DNA from 2 places in the Carnobacterium antarcticum genome. Region 2 is predicted to be linked to the other one. Evidence: riboswitches for the same ligand, from Rfam matches in the RefSeq annotation. Region 2 holds a riboswitch; the other holds the start of a gene.
What was found. Region 2 has a riboswitch for thiamine pyrophosphate ahead of thiM (hydroxyethylthiazole kinase). Riboswitches for the same ligand answer to the same signal wherever they lie in the genome.
Positions count from the first base shown of each region.

Region 1: it holds a riboswitch for thiamine pyrophosphate, as region 2 does, so the genes downstream of both, thiT (energy-coupled thiamine transporter ThiT) here and thiM (hydroxyethylthiazole kinase) in region 2, are expected to answer to the same signal.

Region 1 is NZ_CP010796.1:254,728-259,152, forward strand. It holds gene NY10_RS01365 (HD domain-containing protein) at 1-584, shown strand, start outside; gene NY10_RS01370 (GNAT family N-acetyltransferase) at 622-1,143, shown strand; gene NY10_RS01375 (hypothetical protein) at 1,195-2,271, shown strand; TPP riboswitch at 2,358-2,460, shown strand; gene thiT (energy-coupled thiamine transporter ThiT) at 2,536-3,120, shown strand; gene cls (cardiolipin synthase) at 3,268-4,425, shown strand, end outside.
Region 2 is NZ_CP010796.1:2,000,532-2,004,956, reverse strand. It holds gene NY10_RS09485 (hypothetical protein) at 1-87, shown strand, start outside; gene thiE (thiamine phosphate synthase) at 405-1,037, opposite strand; gene thiD (bifunctional hydroxymethylpyrimidine kinase/phosphomethylpyrimidine kinase) at 1,027-1,842, opposite strand; gene thiM (hydroxyethylthiazole kinase) at 1,839-2,579, opposite strand; TPP riboswitch at 2,753-2,851, opposite strand; TPP riboswitch at 2,909-3,006, opposite strand; gene NY10_RS12620 (hypothetical protein) at 3,186-3,356, opposite strand; gene NY10_RS09465 (ASCH domain-containing protein) at 3,488-3,928, shown strand; gene NY10_RS09460 (hypothetical protein) at 3,958-4,203, shown strand; gene NY10_RS09455 (hypothetical protein) at 4,391-4,425, shown strand, end outside.

The sequences.
Region 1 (4,425 bases), 860 kb from region 2:
ATGACTGGTGGCATATTGACCGCGTGCGAAATGTAGCTAAAACGATCGCGATACAAGAGACTGAAGAAGTAAACTTTTTTATCTGTGAAATGGCAGCACTGTTACACGATGTCGCTGATGGGAAGTTAAACAAGAGCGAAGCAGCAGGAGAAGAAAAAATTCGTAATTGGCTCAAAACTATTGAATTGGAAGAACAAGAACGGATGGCTATTTTAGATATTATTTTACATTTGTCGTATAAAGGCGGAACGAATAAAAAAAGACTTTCTTCATTAGAAGGGAAAATAGTTCAGGATGCAGATCGTTTAGATGCTATGGGAGCTGTTGGAATTGCTCGGACAATGGCTTATACCGGAGCACACGGTCGTCTGATTCACCATCCAGACCTTCTTCCAAGAGAAAATTTAACGCTTGAACAGTACCGTTCTGGTGAAGATACTGGCATCATGCATTTTTATGAGAAGCTTTTAAAATTAAAAAGTACGATGAATACATCCGTTGGCAAAAAAATGGCAAGTCACCGACATATTTATATGGAAAACTATCTAAAGGAGTTTTTTCAAGAGTGGGAAGGCGACCGTTGAAAAATAGAAGCACTAAACAAAGTTTAAGCTAGAACTCGTGGTACGATTAGGTGAAATTTATAGAGGCGGTGAAGGCTATATGGTACTGGCTGATGAAATAATATTGAAAGAAGCTACAATAGCAGATGCAGTTCTATTTGAAAACTATCAATTAAAAGAAACACCTTATACTGTTAAGCCGATGACAGCAATGACCGATAGTCTCCATGAAACTAAAAAATTTCCGGTTTTGATTTTAAAGGAAGAAACCTTAGTAGGATTTTTCATTTTACAAAAAGAAAAGGGGTTTTCGACTTATCCAACCGAGGAGAATGCTTTATTATTACATGCGCATTCCATTGACGAGCGTTTTCAAAACAAAGGATACGGAAAACTTTCGATGGAACGATTGCCGCTATTCATTAAAGAAAATTTTGATTCGATCGATGAGATTGTATTAGCAGTTGACTATGATAATCTAAGCGGGCAAATGCTGTATTTAAAAACGGGATTTGTCGATACAAAAAAACGAAGCAAGGAAGATGGAGCGTACAAGTTTATTTACTCAAAAAAAATATAGTACATGAAAGATAAAAAACAAAACAGAGAAAGACCAGAAGGGATTCAGAAAATGACTAAAAAAAATATCGTTCTTTCACTTCTTGTGCTGCTAACGGTAGCAACGATCATGGGGGGCACTAAATACCATCGTTATGTACAAACTGAAAAATTTAAACAAGCAGAACAAAAGCTAGATGAGACAAAAGAAGCAGAAAAGCTAGTCGCTGCTTTATTTGAAACGGAAGCAAAAGAGACGTTAGCAAAAGGTATTACGGAAAAGCAACTATCAATTGCTTTAGATAAAGTCAAAGAACTTCCTGACAGCCCTTTAAAAAAAGAGCTTCTAACTGAAGTGAGAGCAGCCGAAGAAGGGTATCAAGCTCAAAAAGTTGTTCAATCTTTGTTAATAGATAATATATTAGCTGACGAAGTGTCTGAAAGCCAATTAGAACAAGCACAAACTCATTTAGAAAAAATAAAAAAACGTTTTCCGTTGCTATATGACGAATTGAAGGTATATTTGACTGAAGCGAAAGATCAATATGAAGCAATAAAAAAAGCTGAGAAAACTTTAGCTGAATTGTTTGAGGAGCCCAAAACAGAAATAGTCAAAGAAGATGTTACTCAAGTGCAGTACGATGAAGTAAAAGCAATGATTACAGCGATAAAAAATAAGAAAGTCCAAACAGCACTTTTTGAAACATTAGCGTTGGTAGAAACTAAATTAAGGGTTATAGAACAACAACTGCTTCAAGAACAAGAAGAACAAGAACGAGTGTTGGAAGAAGAACGACTGGCTGAGCAAGAACGAATGGAAGCAATTGAAAAAGAGGCTGCTCTGCAAGAAGAGTCGGAACAAGATGAAGCATCAACTTCTACCTCTGTCAAAAGCAGCACAACGAATCAAAATACATGGCAGCCCACTCCTAAGACAACAAAGAGTCCTCAAAGCAACTGGACGGCGCCACAAAAAGATACGCAAGAACCAGAACTTCCAGCTAAAGAAAATTCTTCAGATACGGCTGAAGAGCCAGAAGATTCTTCGAGTCCAGAGATACCTAAAGACTCTGAGGTTGACATAGACTCAGGTTCAAACGATAAAGAGGAAATGAATCAAGAAAGTTCAGCTTTTTCATCGGCTGAATAAAGCGTATGGATTAAGCCGGCCGGAAGAAAGAGTTGACAAAAAGCTTTTTTGTCCGTAGTATTTGAAGAGTAAAAACTAACTGAACAACCATCACAAAGGGGTGCTGTAAAAAGCTGAGATTGAATCCTAGATTCTGACCCTTCGAACCTGTTCGTTAACACGAGCGTAGGAATTGTGACGGGGCAAATGATTTATCTTAAAAGATAATTTGAGCTCCTCCTTTGTTGTGTGGCACTGTTCGACACACTAAAGGAGGATTTTTTTATGGAAAATACACGATTACGGGTATGGATCGAAGGAACGATTGTCGCAGCTTTAGCCATTGTTTTATCCTTATTGCCGACGACTGTCGGTACAGGTTTTACTATATCATTGGGAATGATCCCGATGATACTGTATGCCCTTCGAAGAGGCGCTGTAGCAGGTATTGCATCTGGATTTTTATGGGGAGTATTACATTACTTGACGGGTGATGTCGCTATTTTAAATCTGCTGCAAGGTTTTATTGAGTATTTTGTAGCGTTTATGTTTACGGGATTTGCTGGTTTTTTTGCTAAACCCCTTCAACAAGCTTTTCGCGCAAAGCAACCTGTCAAAAAAGCAGGATATATCATTTTAGCAACAATCGTTGGAACGATAGCTCGTTTTTTCTGGCACTTTATAGCAGGGTATTACTTTTGGGGAAGTTATGCACCAGAAGGAATGAGTCCATTATGGTATTCGTTTCTTGCCAACGGAGGAAGCGCATTGGCGACTATGTTTGCAACAGGCATTGTGTTGCTTCTCTTTAACAAAACAGCACCTCATTTGTTTGTACCAAAAGAACCAACTGCATCAAGCTTCCAATGAATTAAACGATAAAACAAAAGCATCCGATTCTTTTTTTGAAGCGGATGCTTCTTTATTTGTTTTAAAAGGCGCTCTAAGTTGAATAATGCTAGCAATAGAAAAAAGAACATAGTAAGATAAGAATAAAAGTTTCGAAAGGATTAACATATGCAAATAGTTTGGATGAGTATATTAGCTATTATTGTTTTAAATATCATTTTTGCCATGATCACTGTTTTTCGAGAAAAACGAGATATCGCAGCTACATGGGCATGGTTATTGGTTTTGATGTTGTTGCCGGGAGTGGGGTTTGTTTTTTATTTATTTATCGGGAATAAATTATCCCGCAAAAAGATTTTCGATATTAAAGCTCAAGAAAGCATAGGAATGCCTGAACTTGTTCAAGCACAAAAAGAAATGCTGGCAGATGATGAAGATTTGCTGTCCAGTAGACAAGCAACAGAAAATGCCAAAGAAATGGCAAGTTTGTTTCTTGAAAGCGATGAATCTATTTTAACAAAAGGCAACAAAATACAAATTTTTACAGATGGTGCTGAAAAATACGATGCATTGATTAAAGACATTTACAAAGCTGAGCATCATATTCATATGATTTATTATATTTTTAAAGATGATAAAATCGGAAATCGCGTTTTAGCGGCTCTTGAAGAACGGGCAGCAGCGGGTGTAGAAGTTTTTGTTATTTATGATGCGTTAGGATCCCGTGCTTTGAAACCTAAATTTTTTAAAAAGCTAAAAGCTTTAGGAGGGGAAGCTGAAACTTTTTTTGGTTCCCGCTTTAGCTTTATAAATTTACGTTTTAATTACCGCAACCACAGAAAAATTGTTATTATCGATGGGAAAATTGGCTACACTGGCGGTTTCAACGTTGGGGATGAATACTTAGGAGAATATAAAAAATTTGGGTATTGGCGTGATACTCATTTGAAAATTGAAGGCAATGCCGTTTTGCCCTTGCAAAGCCGCTTTCTAATGGATTGGAACGCGACGGTTTCTCATCATAAGTTAGAATACCAAGAAAGTTATTTTCCGCTAATGAAGAAAAAAGGCAAGTCAAACATGCAGATCGTTTCAAGCGGGCCGGATACTGAAACCCAACAAATCAAAAAAGGGTACATTAAGATGATCAGTATGGCAAAAGAATCCGTTTTTATCCAAACTCCTTATTTTGTACCGGATGATTCAGTACTGGAGACTATTGAAATAGCCGTCATGTCTGGTATTGATGTTAAAATCATGATTCCTAATAAACCAGATCATCCGTTTATTTACCGAGCAACTACTTACTACGCTGCCGAATTGGTA
Region 2 (4,425 bases):
GCTAAAGCAGCAGCAATTCTTTTAATCGTTACCATTGTATTGAACGGCATAACTTTAGTTGTATATCGGAATAGAATAGAAAAGTAAACTCTCAAATTTGATATGAATGAATAATAAAGAGGTTTTTGAAGGAAGACACTATATTCATACCTTCTTAAATAAAATGACATATACACAAAACTAATTTGGGCTATTATATTACTTTTTTTTATTTCTCAGAATAAAGATAACTATGAATAAAAAACACAATAAAAACAAACTAAATCCCATAGAACCATGCTCCTCTTTTCATAAAATAATGACAACTTTATTTTTACTTTCCATAACTTCAATCAATTTTACAGTAAAAAGAGTTTGCATAACAATTTAATGATGCAAACTCTTTTTTTGTTCGTCCTAAACAATCAATTTATATTTTCTAAAAGCAGATTCTCAACCGTTTGCTTAATATCTTTGCTGTGGCAGATAACTGAAATAACCGACACGCCGTCTGCTCCTGAAGAACGAACAGCACTAGCATTTTCTTCTGTAATTCCTCCTATGCCAACAATTGGGAAATTGCCAGCCTGTTTTCGCATCGCACTTAAAAAAGGCAATCCAGCAGGAGGTTTTGCATCTGTTTTAGATTTTGTTCTATATATCGGACCAATTCCCACGTAATCTGCTCCGTTAAGTATAGCTTGTTTCATTTCTCTAGAATTGTGTACAGAAACGCCCACTATTTTTCCTTTTGCTTGTTCACGAAATGTCGAAAGGGCTAGATCTTCTTGGCCGACATGGATACCATCAGCGTTTAGCTTAAGTGCGAGCTCCACATCATCATTAACGATAAACGGCACTTGGTAACTTTGGCACATTTTTTGGCAAGCACGGGCAAACTCTTCATAAGCTGCGCCTATTAAAGCTCCTTCGCCTTTTTCACGTAATTGGAAACAGGTGATTCCCGCTTGTAAGGCTTCTTCGAGCGTTTTCAGTGGGTCTTTTTTGCAGTTTACAGTGCCCATTATAAAATAAACATTCAATCTATTACAATCCATTCACTTCTACCTCGCAGACTCCTTGCTCGCGTTTATAAGCAAAATGATTCGTTGGTCCATGACCATTCCCAATATGAAGAGGCGTAGAAATAGCTAAGTGAATAAATCTTTTCGCTTCAATAATCGATTCCTGCAGCGGTAGCCCTTTTGCTATATTTGCTGTAAGAGCTGCCGAGAACGTACAACCTGTCCCATGTGTATCTTTTGTTTGGACACGAGGAGTCGTTATCGTAAAAGATTTCTGGTGAGTATACACTCTGTCCGTCGCCTGATCTTCATCTAAATGCCCGCCTTTTATGACCACGCATTGAACCCCCATTTGCAGGATTCGCTCTGCAGCTCTTTCAATATCTTTAGAATCTTTGATGCGTATACCGGTTAGTATTTCTGCTTCTGGAATGTTTGGTGTGCAAATGGTTGTATTCGGTAAAAGTTTTTCGATTAATGCCGTTACTGCTGCATCTTGCAATAGACTTGCCCCGCCTTTTGCAATCATGACGGGATCGACGACCAATGGAATTTTTTGTTGATGTACAATTCCAGCTACAACTTCAATAATCTCAGCCGAAAACAACATACCTGTTTTCATTGCTTGTACAGAAAAATCATCTAGTACGTTTTGCAGTTGTTGCTGTACAAAGCTAGGCGTTACTTCAAAAATGCCATGTACACCGAGCGTATTTTGGGCAGTTAAAGCTGTTACTACTGTCGTTCCAAAGACACCAAGTTCTTGAAAAGTTTTTATATCCGCTTGGATCCCAGCGCCGCCGCCTGAATCTGATCCCGCAATCGTTAATGCAATCATCTCTTTACCTCCGCTAACTTTTGTAATGCATTCATCATTTGTACAGCAAATATTCCTACTTCCTCTGTACTTTGTTCAGCAGCTTGTTTGTAGTCTTTTAAAGTCGTAACTAAGCCTTCAAGCGGTTTTGCACTGCTAGCAAGAGAAGCTGCACAGATGGCGCTTAATAAACAACCTGTACCCGTGATGCGTGTAGCGATTTCCCTGCCTCCAGCAATATGAAGTCCTTTGTGCCCATCTGTTACGAAATCAGATTCCCCAGTTACAACAACCAGACACTTGTACTGCAAAGCAACCCGCTTCGCTACCCTAGCGATATCTATTTCGCCTATGCCGCTATCTACACCTTTTGACTGCCAATCTTCACCTGCAATTGCTGCTAATTCACCTGCGTTACATCGAATCAAATCAAACTGAATTTCCTTTAAAAGGTGCTGAACCAATTGTTTTCGATAGTTTGTGGCACCTACGCCTACAGGATCGAGCACAATAGGAATGCCCAACTCGTTTGCTTTTTTGCCAGCAAGCAGCATGGCTTTTGCTGTACGGTCATTCACCGTTCCAATATTAATAAGCACTGCTTGGGCAATCGAGACTATTTCAGAAACCTCATTCACTTCATCAGCCATGATAGGCGAAGCACCAATTGCAAGTAAGCCGTTAGCCGTGAAATTAGCGACAACATAATTTGTCATGCAGTGCACTAAAGGGGCTGCTTTTTTAATTTGTGATAACATGCTTGATCCCTCTTTCTTTTAATTTTTTATCTAACATTTAAGTTTACTATTCGTACTGACTCATCTATATTTCTTTCAAATCACTTCAAAATACACTAATCCCAGCCCTCCTTTTTTGAACGCAAGCACAAAAAAAGCCCCTACAAAAGTTGTAGAGACTAAAAAAGTGTATAAGAAAACCACTAATTGCTCCCTACGTCAGTATTAACTAACAGGTTCAAAGGGTCAGGTTTTAGCCTTCTCAACACAAGTGTGTCCCCCCGCGATTAAAAATTTTACAAAAGAAAAGCTCCCCATAATAATGGAGAGCTCAGTACATATCATTCAATACATATGTACATAGTGCTCCCTGCGTCAGTGTTAACTGACAGGTTCAAAGGGTCAGGTTTTACCTTCTCAACACAAATGTGTCCCCCTGCAAAACATTTAATTACTGATAAGCTTACTATATCTAAAATAGTTAATCAATCATCTTCAGATAAACCCTGTTAACCTTCACAATCAGAAATCTTATGATAAGTAGTGTTATAATGTTTTTCATCTCACTTTTATAGAGAATAGTTTCATTTTATTCGTTACCACATACATTTTGTCATAAACAGATCTTTACTTTTTTGAAGACAGTATACCTAAAGTCACGAAAACAGAAAAGATAAGAGTTCCGATCAGAGCTGAGGTGAAATCAATACTTTGTCCTTTAAAATATTGAGTAACTAAATTAGCTGTTAGATACAGTCCTGCAAGTAGAGCAACTCTTTTAATTTTATTCTTATTCATTTTAATCCTTCTTTCCTTCCTTTTTCTGATTTCACTTTAACACACGTTTTTGATTAAACACTACCATGTTATTTTATTTAAGTTTATACTAATTATAGTTGCATAATAACATTTTCGAATAGGGGATTTTTATGAAAGCAAAACAAATGTGGAATAATTTTATACAGTTACATCCAGAATATCAAGATTCTGCTTATAGTGCTTGGAGTTACGGAGCGATTCCTGATCAATTGGCAGAGTTAACGCTAAAAAATATTAAAACAGCTACAACATCTGCCTATGAATTATATGCTCTAGAAGATGAACCATTACCTCAAGTGAATGAGTTAAGTATCATACTAGATAGTAATGACAACGCTATATGCATGACAAAAACGACAAAAGTTTACGTTGTTCCTCTTAATGAGGTCTCTGCAGAACATGCCTTCAAAGAAGGTGAAGGCGATAGAACTTTAACTTATTGGAGAAAAGAACACATAGACTTTTTCACAAAAATATATCAGGAGACTAACCTTAGATTCAGCGAGAATATTCCAGTTGTTTGTGAAGAGTTTGAAATGATTTATAACTGATTGTCTTTTTATACAGAGGAGTAATTATTTTGAAAAAGAGATTAATAAATTTAGCTTTGTTAAGCATTGTTCCAATTATTTTAGCAACATTAGCACACTTTATCTGGGGCGTTCATTCAAGTTTGATAGCTGGTATCCTTTACGTTGTTTTGTTCGTATTTAATTTGCCTAGCGGAAGTTTCATAAGTACCAATAGCGATTACAATATTAAAAGAGTGAATCCTCATTATAAAGCTGAAAAGCAAGATTTTAGTTCTTTAAACAGCAGCCTTTAATCACATTAGCTGTCTTAGTTTTATTAACTATTGTGAGCTTCCTTATCTATTTTCAGCAAATACAAAACTAGTGTTTAATTATTGTTCGCCCTGTTCCATCCCTACCTTTTTAATAAAGTTCGTATTATACTACGACTATACTGATAAATTGCTTTAATTTTAACATAATAATAAGGAGATGATCATTGTGTATGACATTCAAAACTCTCATGACTTAGTTCA